3 regions of the Sporosarcina sp. P26b genome follow, and region 3 is predicted to be linked to each of the others. Evidence: predicted binding sites of a transcription regulator. Region 3 holds the regulator's gene; each other region holds the start of a gene.
The links. Region 3 encodes LexA, which represses DNA repair genes until DNA is damaged. Its sites were predicted from a motif close to CGAACATATGTTCG; they were not measured.
Positions count from the first base shown of each region.

Region 1 (6,699 bases), on a different contig from region 3:
AACTTGTTAATCAAGTAACCACTGTAATCACATATTTGACATCTGATTTAAAAAATGTAAGTACAGCACTAGAAACGGCCCGACAGAAACAAGATTTTGCGGTCCAAATTATTCAAGCGCAAGAAGAAGAACGGAAACGATTATCACGTGACATTCATGACGGACCAGCTCAAATGCTGGCGAATGTCTTGATGCGTTCAGGTTTAATCGAAAAAACATTTGTCCAGCATGGTCCAGAACAAGCGATGCAAGAACTTTCTTACCTTAAAGAAATGGTAAGGGGAGCGCTATCTGAAGTGCGCCGCATCATTTACGATTTACGGCCTATGGCTTTGGATGACCTGGGACTTGTTCCGACATTACGAAAATATTTGTCGACCATTAGTGAATACGAGGCTCCGCTAATCATTAACTTTCAAAGTAACGGAGCAGAAAAACGATTTGCTTCCAATTTTGAAGTAGGCATTTTTCGTCTCATACAGGAATCAGTAAATAATAGTATCAAGCATGCGAAAACTGATGAAATATGGGTGAAAATTGAGTGGTTGCGTGAAACCGTCAATATATTGATCAAAGACCAAGGTCTTGGTTTTGATACAAAAGAAGTAAAAGAGAAATCTTTTGGTTTGATTGGAATGCAGGAGCGTGTGGAGTTGTTGAAAGGGAAAATGAAGGTCACCTCGAAAGTCGGGGAAGGCACTTCAATACTTTTCCAAATTCCGCTGGACAAAGAACTGTAAGTAAGGTAATTATTGGGAGGAATAGAATATGGAAGCGACGAAAATTTTGATAGTAGATGATCACCAATTGTTCCGTGAAGGAGTTAAACGAATTTTAGATTTTGAAGAATCGTTTACCGTAGTAGCAGAAGGCGACGATGGAGTAGAAGTAGTGGAGTTGTACAGAGAATATGAGCCAGACGTAGTGCTGATGGATATTAATATGCCACGCATGAATGGTGTAGACGCAACTGAGCAATTAGTTAAAGAGTTCCCTGATGCGCGCGTTATCATGCTATCGATCCACGATGATGAATCATACGTTACACATGCTTTGAAAACAGGTGCACTAGGCTATATGCTGAAAGAAATGGATGCAGACGCAATTGTACAAGCAATCAAAGTAGTAGCGAATGGTGGTTCGTACTTGCACCCGAAAATCACGCATAACTTGGTATCTGAATTCCGTCGTTTAAGCGAAAGAGAACATAAAGGATCCTTCCAACAGAACGATATTCGTCGTCCACTTCATTTATTGACGAAGCGCGAATGTGAAGTTCTGCAATTGCTGACAGATGGCCAAAGTAACCGAACAATTGGTGAAACGCTATTCATCTCAGAAAAAACAGTGAAAAACCACGTTTCAAGCATTCTACAAAAAATGAGTGTAAATGACCGGACACAAGCTGTTGTAACAGCAATCAAAAATGGTTGGGTAGAAGTAAAATAATTAAAAATGAAAAAAGGTCTTTGCACGCTGAAGGCCTTTTTCTCTACGTAGGAGGGGCATATGAAGAAAAAAATAGCAGTCGCGTCCATGGCGTTGGTACTCGTATTAGGTGCATGTGGTAACCAAGATGAAACAAAACAGAATGATCCAGAAACTGGCGAAGCTGCACCGGGTAATGGAGCAATCGATCATGGAATAGATGATAATAAAGTCGGGTTCAGCATGGCTGGCGACGAAGTTGAAGAAGCAGTAGATGTACCCGAAGAAGAAAAAACAAAAATTCTAGCTGCTTTTGACAACTATATCGAGACGCTGAACAATCAGGATGTCGAAGGGTATCTGGCTACACTTTCACCTAAAGGCTATGACTTAGATGAAGAGCGTCAAGCTACAGAAGAAATGCTTGAGAATACTACAATGAAACGCGAAGTAGACAATGAAACGATTGTAAAATATAAAGAAGACAGTGCACAGTTATTTTCTACGTTAAAAACTACATTTACGGATATTGAGACAGGAGTAGAAAATACACCTGAAGGCCGTCAAGTGACTGTGTTCAATAAAGAAGACGGTGAATGGAAAGTGTTCTCCATCCACTTTATCGGTGATGAGCCAGGGAACCAATAAACGAGTACACATATCGATTTTGTGACAAAACTTCCAGTACTGACAACTGGAAGTTTTTTTATGCAAAAAAAAGCCATACTATGAGTACTTGCTTTTCTGCGCTAAAGGAATTATAATCGATGTAGGAACATACGTTCTGTAAGGAGGCGATTTCTGTGCCTTTGATCCCCGCGGAGGCAATGCCCTATTTAGAGAACTATATTTACCTGCCCATGCTATTGACGATTATGGAACGGGATCGCCAGTTACTGGAGAAGGTGCCGTTCAAACTGAAAAGTCCCTATCTTAATTTGCTAGACGAAACGATGCATACCGTATCCACTGATTTACAAATGACAGCTATGTATTTGCATAAGCACAAAATGAAAGTAGTACGCCGTTCAACAGATGAACTGTTTACGGAATATGTATTTTTACATGATGGCTATCAAGATATACGTCGCTATTTGAATGTACGCTTACGTAATCGATCGGAAGAACTGTTAAATTTGTATCTCAGGAAATTGGTGAATCGGAGCTCTTCGGGTCCATGATCATATAATATGAACTGCGTAACTGCTCCTGAGCATTTTCAAATCGTTGCGATAAAATATGTGACAAGGCCATCTGCCGATAAACGGTAGCCAGTGATGTATCAAGTTGCATTTGCGTATCGTTTTTCAGAACGACGGAGACGCCATCTTTGTTCTGAACAGCATCTTTTACTGCGTGATAAGCTACCCATGTGTTTTTATGTAAGGTAGGGGACAGTAAAGGGAAAAATAATAGCGGCTGATCATTTGAATGCGTCAGCATGATCGGAGGCTTTGGACGATTTCTTAAATCCACCTTGGAGCTGTTGATGATGGACTCGAAGTTGGAACGGTAATGCGCACAAGAATCTCTCATGATTTCTAATGGTGTTTTCTCAACAATGAACGTCCGGTCGCTTTCCACTACTTTTGTATAGTATGGGTTGGCATGTTGTCCATGAAGTAATGCAAAAGTATGGAATGTTACGATGTAAGACGACAGATGATGTGGATTAGCCATATTCTTCCCTCCTGTTTTATAGGACCATATACGTATTAATTATAGTATAGAAAAAACTAAAATCAACTGTAATGTTGGAAGATAGCGAGTATTCTATTAATATGTTAGGTTTTATCGAATTATTGGCAGGTAGCTGGTAAAGGTGAAGGCAACGTTGATCGACGTTGCAGGCGGACGCTTTCCCGAGGGCGTGGCTTGAGCTGCTTCCCTCACTTCGTTCAGTCCAGGGTCTCAAGGCGCACGCTGATCCTCCAGGAGTCGCCTTACACTTACGATCAACTGGTTTGTTGTTCTATCTATTATGTTGCTAATTACTGTTATTGGTGATGGGAATAGATGGGGTCGTGGCTCGACATTGGCTTGTGCATGGAAAGTAGTGAGGGCTCTTGCTTTGGACTCGCGCAGGCACGTGGGGGATTGCCTCCAGCCATGAGCCAGCTGGCGGTGGAGCTGCCAGTTGTCTCACGGTCACGGCCTACCCCGCAGTTGTGCCTGCGCTACTGAGTGGTTGACAAGTTAGATTGTGTTTTATAGAAAATGAAAACCAGTGACTGGGTGGTACGATTCTTCTGTCTTAGCAAAGTCATTAGGAGATAGATTAGGTCGTTGCTCGATATTGGCTTGTTCATTGAAAGTGGTGAGGGTAATGCTTTAGACTCGCGCAGGCACGTGGGGGATTGCCTCCAGCCATAAGCCAACTAGCGGTGGAGCTGCTAGCTGTCTCATGGCCACGGCCGACCCCGCAGTTGTGCCTGCGCTACTGGGTACAAACCAAGTTGGGTTGTGGTTTATAGTAGATAAAACCAGTGACCTGGTAGTATTCGTTCCTTGTTTTTGCAAAAGAAGAATCAGAACTGCTCTACACATTATCTAACGAAGGCGGAAGCCATCCACCACCGCCGAAGTGGGGCCAATGATCGCCCCACTTACACTGCCAGTCAACCCGCTACCTTAGCATAAAAAAGGAAGGGTAGGGGTTGCAAAAACTACTACCTAACTTCGTATCCTACTTACTATGCACTACCGCCACATTATCAAACCCCAACACAAAAAAACTGAAGACATCCCCACATTCTTAGGGCATGTCTTCAGTCAATTGCATTTATTTAGTTCTGATAATCAATAGCCGCCGCGCCCAATGTCTTAGCCGCTGCCATCATAGCCTTTTCATCGAAATCAAAACGTGGGTGATGATGTGGATAAGCATCTGCTGGTTGTGCACCTGTGAAGAAGAACGTACCTGGAATCTTCTCGAGGTAGTAGGCGAAATCTTCGCCGCCCATTTGAGGTTGCATTTCTTCTACGCCTTTTAAACCAGGAATAGACTCAGCCACTGCTTTTAGGTAGTCCGTTTCTTTTTCGTGATTAACTACTGCTGGATAGCCGCGGAAGTATTCTACGGTGATTTCACAATCGTTTGCAAGTGCTGTACCTTCAGCTACGCGCTTGATTTCTTTTTCCATCTGGTCGCGTACGTCGTTTGTGAATGTACGAACCGTTCCACCTAGAACTGCCTGATCCGCAATGACGTTAAAGGCATTTTCTGAAACGAATGAACCGACGGATAGAACAGCTGATTCGATTGGATCAACGCGTCTTGAGACGATTTGTTGAAGATTCGTTACTAACTGTGAACCAATTACGATCGCGTCTTTTGTTTGATGCGGAGCAGCGCCATGTCCGCCAGCCCCTTGAACGGTAATGTTAAATCGATCCGCCGCAGCCATCACTGGACCTGCACAGTAATGGATCACGCCTGATTCGAGTAGTGACCAGAGATGCGTACCGAAAATCACATCGACGCCTTCTAGACAACCGTCTTCGATCATCGCAATAGCGCCACCTGGAGCTAGTTCTTCTGCGTGTTGATGGATAAATACATATTCTCCTGAAAGCTCATCGCGCATTTCATTCATCGCTTTTGCAAGTTGAAGGAGAGTGGCAGTATGGCCATCATGCCCGCAAGCGTGCATAACGCCTGGTACAGTGGAAGCATAAGGTGTATCTTTTTGGTCTTGAATAGGTAGTGCATCAAAGTCTGCTCGCAAAGCAACTGTTTTCCCAGGTTTCGCACCTTTGACTCGTGCCACGACACCGTTGCCGCCAACACCCGTACGTACGTCTACGCCAAGTTGTTTATAAAAGTCAGCGATATAGGCAGCAGTCTTCGTTTCTTTATATGAAACCTCTGGATTCATATGCAAATATCGACGAATCTCTACCATATCGTCGTAAGATTGTTCTAATTTCTGAAATAATTGTTCTCTCATTATAAGTCCCCTCTCAAATATACAAATAAATCAATCATCTCGTTTAGTATAACAAGCGAATAGACGCATCGCAAACTTCGGGTACCGAAACATATTGTAGTAGAAGTGAACGAAATGATAGATCTAGAGGGCTGGCCATAAAAAAAGATTTGACGTAAAAACGTCAAACCTCTTCAGTAGGTGTTTTATAATGCGTTGTGTATGGAGCGCTTGTGAAAATGTGTTGCGCAGCACCGCCAGCATCTTTGAAGTCCGTTTTATCGGATAGCTGATTACCAGGGGAGTTGTTCCAAATTTCATACAGACGTCGATCCGTCCATTCTGTTAGCAATGTATACGTATCATTGCCGATAGGACGCAATAAACGGAATGCGATGAAACCCGGCATGTTTTGAAGTTTTTCTCCCATATGCTTGTACTGATGTTCGAAAATCGGTTTACCTTCATCTGTTACCGCAACATTATCCATTGCGAAGAACCCTGGTTCTGTCAGTTGTCCGAAAGATCCTACCACTTCAAACTTCCTCGGTGTTTGAAATACGCTCTTGCCATTTGTTTCATGCAGCAACAGTGTAGTGCCGGCACCATTCATTAAGTGAATTGTTTCATCTACGTACTGATCTTTCACCTTTTCCATAAAGTCCATTGTTCCGGTTGTCATATAAATATTCATGTTAATTTCCTCCTTTGGCTAGTAACAATCGTCAGAGTGTAATGAGAACACTCTTATCCAGTGTATGATTCTACACTTAGTAATTCCCTAAAATCTCTTGTATCAAACACATAAAAAGCAAGCAAGTTAGGAATGATTGTCGGAAAAATGACAGAAGTCGCCCTAGTCTAAGCACAAAATTATGACAAAGGCGCAATTCACTATACATTGACTTGTCAACGGTTTATCATGAGAACGTATATGAGTTTCGCGAACGAAATTATAAAAATGGAAAGAGGTATCTCTGAATATGTCAACTTTTAATGATACGTTATTACGCGCTGCGAGAGGCGAGCAAATAGATCACACGCCCGTTTGGTTCATGCGTCAAGCAGGACGTTCACAGCCGGAATATCTTAAAATCAAAGAAAAATACTCCTTGGAAGAAATTACGCATCAGCCTGAATTATGTGCGTATGTAACAAAGCTTCCAGTAGATCAATATGATGTAGATGCAGCTATTTTATATAAAGATATTGTAACACCACTTGTAGGAATCGGAGTAGACGTAAAAATCAAATCAGGCGTAGGCCCTGTTATTTCAAATCCAATCCGTTCTGCACAAGACATCGCAAACTTAGGGGAGTTTTCAGCAGAAGAGCAAGTTCC
Region 1 covers NZ_PDYW01000006.1:177,465-184,163, forward strand. The annotation lists gene CSV69_RS08545 (sensor histidine kinase) at 1-740, shown strand, start outside; gene CSV69_RS08550 (response regulator) at 769-1,449, shown strand; gene CSV69_RS08555 (nuclear transport factor 2 family protein) at 1,510-2,076, shown strand; gene CSV69_RS08560 (YhjD family protein) at 2,232-2,609, shown strand; gene CSV69_RS08565 (competence protein ComK) at 2,572-3,108, opposite strand; gene CSV69_RS17290 (hypothetical protein) at 3,495-3,620, shown strand; gene CSV69_RS08570 (M20 metallopeptidase family protein) at 4,215-5,378, opposite strand; gene CSV69_RS08575 (antibiotic biosynthesis monooxygenase family protein) at 5,542-6,051, opposite strand; gene hemE (uroporphyrinogen decarboxylase) at 6,341-6,699, shown strand, end outside.
Region 1: a site for LexA is predicted at 2,201-2,214, ahead of CSV69_RS08560 (YhjD family protein). Genes of this name have one in related genera too.

Region 2 (6,699 bases), on a different contig from region 3:
AAAACGTTTCTCCTTCAGTTGAAAAATTGTTCATCTACTTATTTAATTTGTCTGCAATCGATTGCAGGATTTCATTTTTCCGTTCTTGTAATTTAAGAAGTTTCAACGCAAACCATACACTAAAAATCAGGAATACGATTGGGATAATGTAGATCAATAGGCTGAAAATAGATATAAACGATAAAAACATATTGTTGTGCATATGTACTTCCTCCTTTCATGACTTATGTGGACCGCTTCTTTTTTGAAAACAGATTAGATACCAGCCTCGGATTGCAATACATCACTTGGTTCCTTCACTTGCAAGACGTTCTACTGCTCAGGAGAGTGATTTCTCCATAGAAACTACAGCAATTGACGTACCATCCGTTCTATGTAATACGGATTCTTCACACACATGATAGCCGATCGATTGATAGAGCGAGATATTTTTCTGCACATCTGCTCGCACTTTGCATGCTACTACTCTTTTCCCTTGTTGTGTCGCATAATCCTCTAAAAAGCGGAGTATTTCTTTCGCGATGCCTTGACCTTGTCTTTCTGGCACGACAGAAAATCTAGAAAAGTAGAGGCTCTCCTCTTCCAATCGAAAACGAACCATCGCAACGGGTTCTTCTTCTATATAACCGATAACCGCCTGTTCCCCATCTTTCAATGCAGCTGTAATACTCTCTACCGTTTCTTTCAGCGCACTCGTTGGCGGTTCAGCATGTTCGTATATCAAAAAGGCGCGAATCATCACGTCACGGATAATTGGCGCGTCAGATAATTTTGCTTCGATAATGTTCATAGTCACCCTCATTTCAAATCATTCTAGTGTTCTCATGAAAATACAGAAGTGAACGCTGCAATGTCTCCATTCTCAAACAGCTCAATCGTCTCATACTCTTTGTCTAACTGAATTTCATAGAGTGTCTGTTCTTGAAACGTTTTTGATTGACCTTTGTCTTGATCTTTATCATACAGTATACGCAATGTATCTCCGTCGCCTTCTACGTCAAAGTTTGCAAATTCTGCGGCATAATCTTCTTGATTTTCATGAGAAGCGTTAAAATAAATGATCAGTTTATCTTCCGACGTGTTGAAAAATAAGTACACACCATTATCAACTTGTGCTTGTTCGTAGAATTCCTGATCGCTCTTACTCAAGTCCTTTATCGCTACTTCTTCATAAGACAACGTCCGGTTCGTGTTACATCCTACGAGCACTAGTGCACAAAGAGCCATTACCAAAAGTTTTTTCATCAACTCTCCTCCTGCCTTTTGTGTGGTAAAGAGTGAAGATTTCTTTAATTATCTATAACACTACTATTTCCCATGTTTTATGTAAAGCAAGTGCAAAAAAACACTGCGGGAAAGAACAGTGTTTTTTGATAATAATATAGAAAGTTTACGTAGTCTGTATATCCGGATTTATTTGAAGTTATTGACTAACTAAGTGTGGTTTCCCGACTCATTTAGTCCAAGATCCTAAAAAAGCGGTGTTCTATGAGCGGTCGTGGATCGTCTATGATCACTTGCACTGAACCTATGATCACCCGCGGACGCGGATAGAGCGAATATCACGTGCGATAGAGCGGTCAATCCCATTCTATGAGCACTGGCGCAAATCTATGAGCGGATACGGACGCAAACACGCACCCGCCCTAATCCATTATCCACGATTCCATATTCAAAGATGAACCCTAGTTGATCGAAATGCAAGGCGCAGCCTTCTCGTCTCCCACTCACTTTGTCCTAAATCCAATCACCGATATTTAATCCAGCCGCCATCTTTCTTCTCGCCACTCCCACGCTTGCTCAAACGCCCAAGCACAAACGCTCCAGCAACTAAACCAATCGCCGTATTCGTTTTCTTATTAAACACTTGCTTGACAATCAAATTCATATTCTGCGGACGCTCCGCTAATCTTCGCATGAAGTACCCGTACCAGTCCTCGCCAAATGGTACGTATGTACAGAAGTTATAGCCCTCTTTCGCCAGTTGCAACTGCAACTCGTTGCGGAAACCGTATAACATTTGGAACTCGAACTGATTACGGGAAATATCATGCTCCTTCACAAATCGCTTCACATGATTGATGATATTGTGGTCATGTGTCGCAATCGACGTGAACGTTCCATGCAATAGATGTTCTTCAATAATCTTTATATAATTTTCATCAATATCAGCTTTATCCATATACGCGACATCAGGCGACTCTTTGTAAGCGCCTTTCACTAAACGAAGACGTGTATCTTCGTATCTTTTCGTATTGTCCATCGCATTGTGGAAATACGCTTGAATGACCGTACCGATATTTTTATAGCCCGCCACCTTCAATTCATCGAGTAGCTTAAACGTCGGGTTTAGTCGGTCGTAATTTTCCATGTCGAAATTAACGAAGATCTCGTTTTGGCTTGCACGTTCAACGATTTCTTCGATTTGTTGTTTGCAAAAGTCATAGTCAATATCGAGGCCAAGCTGTGATGGTTTGAGTGAGATGTGCGCATCCACTTGATGTTCTTGGATTGCGTCCACTACGGCTAAGATTTGTTCTTTCGCTTCGATGGCCTCGCTTTTTTCGAACACAAATTCACCCAGATTGTCGATCGTGCATGAAATACCTGCTTGATTGAGCTCTTTGACACTTTTGATCATTTCTTCGATGTTGGTTCCTGCCACCACTTGTTGGGCTCCTAATTGGAAGCCGTATTTTTGGGCAGCTTGATTCAATAGTTGATTTTCAGATAAACCGATAAAGAAATCTCTTAGCATAGTTTCCACCTCAATTGTATATTTAGTATATTGAAATTATAACACTATTTCGTCATGTAAGCCCATACAATAGTTTATTCAGTTTATTCTCAAAATCCGATAAATGGTAACATGCGATCTGCGGGACTATTCGGTTTGATGATTTCTTGTAAATCGAGTAACGGTATCGGGAAATAAGGGAAACCTGCCACGTAAGGAGAAATTTCGTACAATTGGAAATAAACAACCAAACTAGTATCACCTATATAGAAATCCTGATCAGGACGTATTTTAGTGAATGGTTCTAAGACGGGCGTTTTCCATTGCTGAATATGACGTCTAATATATTCCGAGATTTTCTGGACATATGGACTGCCCGGCTTGAATAAATCTTGCAAATTGTATTGCCTTCCCGTCTTCGTATCGAGCGTCAGCGATTTAACGTATGTCATACCATGCGCTCCGCCTGTGAATGAGTAGACGATTAAGTTGATGCTTAAAATATCACGTTGGTTATTTTTGACTTCGTAATTTGCCACCAATTCCACAAGACTTGATTCATAATAATTATTTTCCACAAGTAATTTATTCATTTCCTTGAAGAGTACGTCATTTAGCTTCTTCTGGACTTTTGGATCATCTAGTTTCGTGATGACAGGATAATACACATCCACTTTTGGCCTCGTATTCGATAGATGATACGTTTCTATAACAGCAGGATTTTTCATCGTTTCATCCTTCCCCAGACATTTGTCTACTATATGCAAGGGTTGGATGGAAAGTTTCTCGCTTTTTTTTCTGTCATATGATAGGATAAACACTGACTGATATGAGGATGTGAAGTAAAATGATCAATATTACATTACCTAAACCGGACGTAACGATCGTTCGCAGAAAACAAGAAATGGGACCGGATGAAACACCGATCAAGCCAATCTATGGTTTCATCGATTTTCATGATATTCCACGGGATAAAGGCGGCCTTTTGTTGTTCTTCAACCAAAGCGACGAGTTGTTATTCGTAGGAAAAGCACGAAAATTACGTCCACGTCTGAAAAAGCATTTTGAAGACCAAGTGTCTCCATTGCGTAATCACCGTGAAGAAGTAGCGAAAATTTCCGCTGTTATCATCGATGATCCAATGGAACGCGAAATCTACGAAACGTACGTAATCAACACACAGCAAGCCAAGTACAACGTAGAAAAAGCATTTTTCAGAGACTGAGCTGTCTGCCTTCGCAGACGGCTTTTATTTTTGTCTACAATCCGTCAGCTTCTCTTGATAACCGAACATCCATCACATCCGCCACATGAATTCTTTCTGTTCCGAACGGATCGCGCAGTACAATTGTCATCGTTTGCAAATCGAGCGCTTCAATCACCCCTTGATGAAAGCGGACTTCCCCATCATGCCACGTTTTGATCCATGTCTCACAACGTCTGCGCCAAGCTACTTCAAGCGTCTCCTGCATCGTTTGTAGCTCCCAGTCAGTCAACTCGAGTCGTTCTATATAGTGGTCCTCTCGTTGCCAATCACGCAGTCTCTCGAGGTGTTCAGGCAGCATTAGCGAGGTCCACTTCAATTTCCCTCTATCTCGATTCCTTTCCATCACGTATTCCCCATTTCTTAAGCGTATGTATGTTCGTAGTATACAGAACGTACATTCGAAAATCAATAGTAAAAAAGACCATCGCTTGAAAAGCGATGGCCGAGTGTTTATTTAGGTAATTTGAATGAACCGACAAACACTTCAAGTTCCTGCGCCATTTGATTGGTCTGCATGGAACGTTCTGAGATTTCTTCGATGCTTGCTGTCGTTTGCTCGGCAGCTGCTGCAATATTATTCGTCATATCTTCTATATTTTGTACAGAGTGTGTCAAGTGCTCGATCAACTGAACAGCTTCTGTTGATTTCGAAGCTTCTGACGTCATCAAGTTCGAGATGTTTTTAATTTCTTTGACAGTTTCTCCAACTGCTACGGAAATATTACTCAAAGACTCAGACGTTAGCTTCACCGTTTCTGTACCTTTCGTGATATGTTTCGTATTTTCTGATGTAGAAGTAATAACTTGCTGGATGCGATCCGAAATATCTTTTACCAGCTTCTCTACTTCAAGTACTTCCTGATTGGATTGCTCAGCAAGGTTTCGTACTTCTTCCGCAACTACCGCAAAGCCTTTACCGTGTTCACCTGCACGAGCCGCTTCAATGGATGCGTTCAATGCGAGTAAATTCGTTTGAGCTGCGATTCCTGCGATGGAGCCCGTGATATTTTGGATCTTCGTCGTAGATTCAACCAAGTTTTGGATGGTGTCTCCTACTTCCTGTGAACCATTTCGAATTAATTCCATATCGTCACGAATTTCTTCCGCACGTTTCGCGCCTTCTAGTGCAATCTTCATCGTTTCATTGGAATTATTTAGCATGGAATCGGCACTTTGCTTCGTGTTGTCCAAACCACTTGCTAATCCCGTCAGAATACCTGTTGCGTGCTCCGCAGACGACGTGCTATCCGTAACCGCTGTGACAACTTCTTCAATATTATTCGCAACCATCGTGATCGCTTCACGCATTTCAGAAAGTGATGCAGAAGTTTCTCCCGCGTTTTCAGATAAATGCTGCGAAGTCGTATTCATCGTCGCAATCATATCTTGTAAGTTCACCGTCATCCGATTCAGTGTACGAGCCAAGTCGCCCACTTCGTCTTGTGATTTCACTTCTGTCGGTTGAACCGCCAAGTCGCCGTCCGCAATTTTCTTCGCCTGCTCAATTAAACTCGTAATCGGCTTCGTTTTCCGGCGAATCAGGAAGCCTGTTCCGACTGAAGCCAGCAACATCGGAATGATACTGAGTAAAATCCCATCGCGTACGACATCCCATGTACGTTGTTTGACAATGTTGGCATCAAAATCAATGACACTTACTGCAATGATTTCTTTACTAGTATCCTGATCCTTATGAATAGGCGCATAACCTGAAAGTCGCTTCATGTCGCCATACTCGTAAGGTTGAGAGTAGGTTGGATGTTGGTGTTCAAGTAACTCATCAATCGCTTCTTTGTCCAAATGGAACTGATCTCCCGGTTTAAACCCTTTCGCCCTCAAATTATCGTCAAGCGCAATGAGTTTTCCGTCCAAATCCACAATATATTGTGTTTCAAATATATTCTTGTGTTCAGTTGTCCAGTTCAACGTCTTACCAATCTCATCTTGTGTATCTGCCTCACCAGCTAATGCCTTGTCCATATCACCCGGTCGAATCAATCCAGTAGTAATATTGGCACATCCATATGCTTCAATTCCTGCAGCGTCATATAATTTGTCATAAGCAGTCTTATATGTAGCTAGTGATGTAATGGCTAACATCACCACCAAGATTCCAGCTATAATCGTACCTAGCTGAAATGTTAACGAATCTTTAACTTTCATCAAACCTTATGCCCACCTTCCTATTTAGTTCATCTAGTTCATTCGTTGTCTTTATCATACGCTATCAATCTACAATTAAAAAGAAGAAAATGAAAAACTCTTTAAATATAAAATAATAAGCAAGACGTAGGTATTATTATCGTGTCACAACTGTTTCATTTCGTATATAATATTGTATGATGAATAGTATATAAACATAAAGTTTCTTGAAGGAAAGGGAGGCGTTCTTTTTGAATGAAAAACAAACAATTTTTAATTTGGTACATTTAATGGATCAAGTGACGAATAAAATGCTGATCCGTTTCCAGCAAGAATCTAAGCTGTCCCTAGGCATCTCCCATATCCTTGTGTTGCTAGAGTTACATAACAAAGGTGAGCAACGTCCTTCTGACTTGGCTGAGACACTAGGCTTTACACCCGCTTCATTGACGCATTTGTCGTCAAAGCTCATTAAAAGCGAGTTTATTACGTTGCGGAATGATGAAAAAGACCGCAGAACAAAGTATTGGAAAATAACTCCCATGGGCCTAGA
Region 2 covers NZ_PDYW01000003.1:86,362-93,060, reverse strand. The annotation lists gene CSV69_RS04230 (hypothetical protein) at 1-2, opposite strand, end outside; gene CSV69_RS16995 (hypothetical protein) at 35-202, opposite strand; gene CSV69_RS04225 (GNAT family N-acetyltransferase) at 320-790, opposite strand; gene CSV69_RS04220 (hypothetical protein) at 823-1,245, opposite strand; gene CSV69_RS04215 (proline dehydrogenase family protein) at 1,748-2,758, opposite strand; gene CSV69_RS04210 (DUF3298 and DUF4163 domain-containing protein) at 2,848-3,465, opposite strand; gene CSV69_RS04205 (nucleotide excision repair endonuclease) at 3,585-3,962, shown strand; gene CSV69_RS04200 (YolD-like family protein) at 3,997-4,347, opposite strand; gene CSV69_RS04195 (methyl-accepting chemotaxis protein) at 4,455-6,167, opposite strand; gene CSV69_RS04190 (MarR family winged helix-turn-helix transcriptional regulator) at 6,398-6,699, shown strand, end outside.
Region 2: a site for LexA is predicted at 4,370-4,383, ahead of CSV69_RS04200 (YolD-like family protein). Genes of this name have one in related genera too.

Region 3 (6,699 bases):
TAAAATGTAAACAACCTGAAGGAAAAGTGCAACCTATTAGTGTTGCTGTGTTATAAACTCCCTATACCTTCTATGAACCGTCGCTTTGCTAACCGCATGACCTAACCCATTTAATACAGTTGCAATTTCTTCGTATGTTAGACCTTTGTTGCGTAGTGAAACAATTTCTTCTATTGGAACCTCAAGTCGCTCACGCCCTGGAGCTTGGTCGATATTACGTAAATTCTTCGAAGGGTCATACCCTTTGTCAACAGCACGTTTCATCCCTCTACGTATTTTTGCATTATGTAATTTCCGTTGATATTCTTCTACGATTGCAAGAATTTCAAGCAACATCGTATCCATTTCATTCAGTTCTATCGTACCGTTAGAATGATTGGTAATTACAGTAGTCTCACTTTTAGCAATCACATGTAAAATTGCGACCCTGGCATTGCCTCGTCCTAAACGTGTTTCGTCTTGAATGAACAGTGCATCGACTGTGCCATCTTGGATTTGATCTAACATAGATAAAAGACCTTCGCGATCCATGTCATAGCCACTTTGCCGATCTGTATAGATTCCAACACAATCATAAGACAACTCAGATGCTAATTTTTCAAGTTCTTCTTGTTGCCTAATAATAGATTGTTCTTGTGTCTCCTTTTCTGTACTCACACGGCAATAGATTACACATCTCTTTTCTGTCATCTGGATCCCTCTCCTACTTCAGCTACTCGGATATCTGTCTGTTTATCCATTTTAACAGGCACACGTAGTAATTCACCCGAAACGATTTGATCAGTAGGTAATTCATTTAATGAACGTACTTGTTCGATCCAGTGGCTAGTTGGTATATCTTCAGAGTAGTTGGACGCTAGCTGCCAAAGTGTATCTCCTTCATTAATAACGATTTCTATATAGTGATCTTCTTCAGCCATTTTATCGAACTGAACCCAAGCGAATGAAACACAAACAGCTAATAATACTGCAAAATAATAATTATTTTTGATAAATTCTTTAATATACTCCATCATAATTCCTCCTCTATTTCCTGCATTTAGAATACACGTTCGGAATGCTTGTTCTTAATTATAAGAGAACATACGATTCCATGTCAAGCAAAATTAGAACCTTTGTTTGATTAGTAGCCGAACACATGTTATACTATATTCAAAATAGTGGTTCAGTATTCCATTGCTCGTAAACTAGTAGAAGAGGTGAATCTGTTGAAGAAAATATCAAAAAGACAAGAAGAAATACTCGCTTTCATAAAAGATGAAGTTCGTTTAAAAGGCTATCCACCTTCCGTTCGTGAAATTGGAGAAGCTGTCGGACTGGCATCAAGTTCCACGGTTCACGGTCACTTATCAAGACTCGAGAGTAAAGGTTTCATACGCCGGGATCCAACTAAACCCCGCGCCATCGAGATCTTGGATCCAGAAGGATTGGATGAATTAAAAAGTGGTGTTATGCATGTACCATTAATCGGGAAAGTTACTGCTGGTAATCCAATCACAACAATTGAAAATATAGAAGAATACTTCCCATTACCAGATACGTTCGGTTCATCAGAAGATGAAATCTTCATGTTAGAAATTGTAGGAGATAGTATGATAGAAGCGGGAATTCTTAATGGAGACCGTGTAATTGTTAGACAAACACACTCTGCAAGTAATGGTGAAATTGTTGTTGCCATGACAGAGGAAGACGAAGCAACTGTTAAACGTTTCTTTAAAGAAAAAGACTATTTCCGGCTACAACCAGAAAACTCCTCCATGGAGCCGATCATTGTAGATAAGGTTTCTATATTAGGTAAAGTTGTTGGCGTATTCCGTATGATTCATTAATAAAAAAAGTGTATCGTGAAACCTAGAAGGTTTTCGATACACTTTTTATTTATACTAAGTTCTTTTCAAGCAACTGTTCCATAGAATCGAGAACAGCCGATTTTACATGTTCATATGTCAAACCACCTTGAATATATGCTGTGTAAGGTGGTCGAATCGGGCCGTCAGCTGTTAATTCAATACTGGACCCCTGAATGAATGTACCCGCTGCCATGATGACGTCATCAGCATAACCGGGCATATATGAAGGCTCCGGAGCGTACTGGGCATTGATTGGGGAATTTTGCTGGATCATCTGACAAAATGCAATCATTTGTTCCGAGTTCAAGAAATTAACTGATTGGATTAAATCCGTACGACGCTCACTGTAATGCGGTGTCGTGTCCATACCGAAACTGCCAAAAAATGCAGATGTGAAAAGTGCGCCTTTGACTGCCTGGCTTACTACATGCGGCGCTAAGAAGAATCCTTGATACATCTCCAGTAACGTGTCGAGTGACGCCCCTGCTTCGGCTCCAAGGCCTGGTGACGTCATACGATATGCACACTTCTCAACCAAGTCCTTATTGCCCGCTATATAACCACCTGTTCTTGCTAATCCGCCACCTGGATTCTTAATAAGTGAACCTGCCATTAAATCAGCTCCAACTTCAACAGGCTCTTTCATTTCAACAAATTCTCCGTAGCAATTATCTACAAAAATCACGACATCTTCCTTCATTTTACGTACTTCCTTAATTATCGCTTCTATTTCATGGATTCTGAATGACGGATTGCTTGAATATCCTTTTGAGCGTTGAATGGCAACAATCTTCGTCTTAGAGGAAATAGCTTCTTTTGCTTTTGCGTAATCAACAGATCCATCTTCTTTCAAATCGATATGCTGATAGGATATTTGAAAGTCTTCCAATGAACCTGTATCTTTGCCGTTCCCCGAAATAATGGATTCTAATGTATCGTATGGCTTACCTGTTATGTAAAGCAATTCATCGCCTGGACGTAATATTCCAAACAAGCTGATTGTAATAGCGTGTGTGCCGGAAATAATCTGATTTCTTACGAGACAGTCTTCCGCCCCGAATACATCCGAATAGACTTGTTCCAACACATCACGGCCGCTATCATCATATCCATAGCCAGTAGAGCCTGATAGATGAAAGTCGCTTACTTGATTCTTTTTGAATGCTTGTAATACTTTTCTTTGGTTATAAAAAGCGATTTCTTCCATTGTCTTCACAAACGGAGCGATTTCTTCTTCTGCTTCTTGAGCTTTTAACAGTAATTTCTCATTAATTGGTGCGATTTGCATGTGTAGTACCTCATTTCATATTATCATCTTCTATTTTAGCAGATGGAATGCGTATGCCAAATAAAAGACAACAAAAAAACAGGCAAGCGCCTGTTTATTGTTCATCTTTTAAAATAACCGGTTTCGAAGGAGCATACGTAGAGATTGCATGCTTATAAATCAGCTGTTGTTTACCATCTGACTCGAGTAGAACGGTATAATTGTCATATGACTTGATTAGACCTTTCAATTGAAAACCGTTAAGCAAAAAGATTGTAACGAATGTGTTGTTCTTACGTAAAGAATTCAAAAACGTATCTTGCATATTTCCTTGTGCCATTCAATTGCCTCCTCATTCCTATTATTAAGTTATTCCCTACTTACTTCTGAAAATCCTTTATTATTTTACAAGTTGCTTGAAAAATTTCTTCCGTAGATTGATTAGCATTTACCCATTGAACCGGTAATTTATTACGGAAATAGGTAAGCTGTCTTTTCGCGTAATTACGTGTGTTTTTCATCACAGCTTCAATTGATTGTTCTTTCGTCAATTTTCCATCAAAGTAGGAGATCAACTCTTTATAGCCTATCGCCTGAACTGATTGCGTTTGACGAATTCCCTTATCCCATAATTTCTGGACTTCTTTAAACAAACCTGCTTCTACCATTTGTTCAACACGCAAATCGATTCTCTCATAAAGTAGTTCGCGGGGAAGATCAAGTCCAATAATCAACGAGCGATACATCGGCTGATTTCCTGACTGTTTTTCGTGATCTTGTTTTGTCAGACCAGTCACTTCAAGGATCTCAAGCGCACGCACAAGACGTCTGTGATTGTTTGGGTGTATTTTCTCCGAGCTTTTCGGATCTAACTCCGTCAGTCTTGCATGCAATACATCAGCACCTTTTGCTTCAAGCTCTTGCTCCAGACGCGCACGCACTTCAGAATCAGCAGCCTGTTCTGTAAATCGATAATCGAATAGCACCGATTGTACATACATTCCGCTACCACCTACAATAATCGGCAATTTCCCGCGAGATTGAATATCTGCAATCCATTGTCTAACTGCCTGTTGATATTCCGCCACAGAAAACGACTCTGTCGGTTCTTTTACATCAAAGAAATGATGTGGAATTCCATTCATTTCAGATGCATGGATCTTAGCCGTACCGATATCCAGTTCTTTATAGACTTGCATAGCGTCTCCATTAATGATTTCTCCATTAAATGATTTGGCAAGCGCTGTACTTAGTGCTGTCTTCCCTGAAGCTGTAGGTCCTACTACTGCTAGTACATCAAATGGCAGATTCATGTTTTTTCATCCACTCCACTATAGTCGTATACACTTGTTTATAATTAGTTTCTTGTAGCATTTCATGTCTGCCGCCTTTAAACAGCTGAACAGTAACATGTCGTTGATTCGCTTTATCAAATTGTTTGGCTACTTTCCAAACACCCTTCGCTCGATTCCCAACTAAATCATCGGTTCCTGATAATAATAAAATGGGCAGTTCATTTGGAATATTTAACAAGAATTCAGGAGCTTCTATAGAGTTCATTCCTTCAAGCACCACACGGAACATTTGAGCAGTCGGCACAAACCCACACGCTTCATCGTCTTTATAATCGCTGACACTTACCGTATCGCGTGATAACCAAGAAAATTCACCTTCGTCTGGGAATTGCTTTGAATAATTACCGAAGACTAAACTGTTTAAAAGCTCATCTGGTTGGTCTTTCGGATATTTGTCTTCTCTATATGCAGCTAATGCAATCGCTGCATGCGCTGTAAGCTCAGAATTCGATCCAGTGCCCGATAGAACCACACCACTAAGCGTAGAACCATATAACTGAATATAGCGCCTCGCAACGAATGAGCCCATGCTGTGCCCTAGTAGCACTAACGGAAGTTCAGGGTTTTGTTGTTGATAGGCTTGGTTGACTTCAAATGTATCATCTACTAATTGATCGAATGTGGCAGATTGACCCAGATAACCATACGTATTACCGTTTTCGATAGCCGTCTTACCATGACCACGTTGATCGTGGAGCGTCACAACATATCCTTGCGATTGTAAATGTTTTGCAAAACGATCATACCGACGACTATGTTCCGCTAGTCCATGAATGATATGCACACGTGCTTTCGGATTCGTTGCTGTTGTATAAGCTCTACTGTACACTTTTGTACCGTCACGCATCTCTATCCATTGATCCGTCATGAGCTTACACTCCCTTTCGCTTCCGCTATTGCATTCTTCAAATCATTTTCGTGAATTGATTTCTCACTGTCCGTGTAGTGCAATAACGTAGCCATATAGTCTGTTACTTGTGCTGCCAATGATTCTACTACATCGATTTGAAAATACAGATCTCCTTTTCGGCGAATAAAGAAATCACTTGGTGAAGTAATCATTTCATAATGAATGCCATATAAAATCTCTGCACGTAAACTAATAGGCAACTCATTTTCCTCTGCTGAAACTACATGGGCAAATTGGAATACTTGATCACTATTTCTACCATAAAACGAAGCAAGACGTGCGCCTTGCTGTGAAGTTAAACCAAATTGGGGTGCACGTTCAGCCTGTTGATGAATAAACTGTTGCAAATCCTCATCATTTTCGAAATCACTTCCGGACACACAGATGTTTTTAGTTTCACAGTGTTTGATAAAAGGCTTTTCTAATCGTTCGGCAATTCGATCCACTACGACTTCAGCCATCTGTCGGTAACCCGTTAACTTTCCGCCAGCAATTGTTAGCAGCCCAGGTGCCGTTTCCCACACTTCATCTTTTCTTGAAATTTCAGAAGCATCCTTGCCTTCTTGAGCAATCAGTGGACGTATTCCAGCCCATGTGGATTCTACATGATGACGTTGCAGGTGAACACTCGGGAAAATTTGATGAACTGCCTTAATAATATAATTAATATCTTCTTCTGTGGCTACAGGGTTCTGTTTATCATCTGAGTAAAATGTGTCCGTCGTTCCGATGTACGTCTTATTCTCTCGTGGAATTGCAAATAGCATTCGACCGTCTGAGTTATCAAAATAGATTGCTTGTTGGAGTGGGAATATGGATTGATCAACAACGATATGAACGCCTTTCGTAATATGCAATTGTTTCTTGTGTTGGCTACTAACCTTTTTCTGTAATTCATCAACCCATGGACCGGAAGCGTTGATGACCATTGAAGCCTTAACCGAAAACCGTTCGCCCGTCTGTTGATCACTTAAGACAGCTCCCACAATATGTTTGTTTTCAAAATTGAATTGTTCACATTTCATATAATTTAAACAAAGAGCACCTTTTTCTGATGCTTTCTTTAACACTTCAATCGTCAAGCGCGCGTCATCAGTTTGATATTCTACATAATGTCCGCCGCCTTTTAAATTTTCTTTCTTCAACAATGGTTCAAGTTCAGCTGTTTCTTTTTTTGTTAGCATTTCACGACGTTCTGCATGCTTAACCCCTGCCAGTAAATCGTAAACGAGAAGGCCAACCGAAGTAGAATATTTGCCATACGTTCCTTTTTTATAGATCGGCAATAACATCGGCCTGGATTTCGTAATATTACGC
Region 3 covers NZ_PDYW01000002.1:278,439-285,137, reverse strand. The annotation lists gene CSV69_RS03330 (YneB family resolvase-like protein) at 37-690, opposite strand; gene yneA (cell division suppressor protein YneA) at 687-1,013, opposite strand; gene lexA (transcriptional repressor LexA) at 1,209-1,829, shown strand; gene CSV69_RS03315 (methionine gamma-lyase family protein) at 1,879-3,138, opposite strand; gene hfq (RNA chaperone Hfq) at 3,233-3,457, opposite strand; gene miaA (tRNA (adenosine(37)-N6)-dimethylallyltransferase MiaA) at 3,498-4,430, opposite strand; gene CSV69_RS03300 (alpha/beta hydrolase) at 4,414-5,340, opposite strand; gene CSV69_RS03295 (glycerol-3-phosphate dehydrogenase/oxidase) at 5,337-6,699, opposite strand, start outside.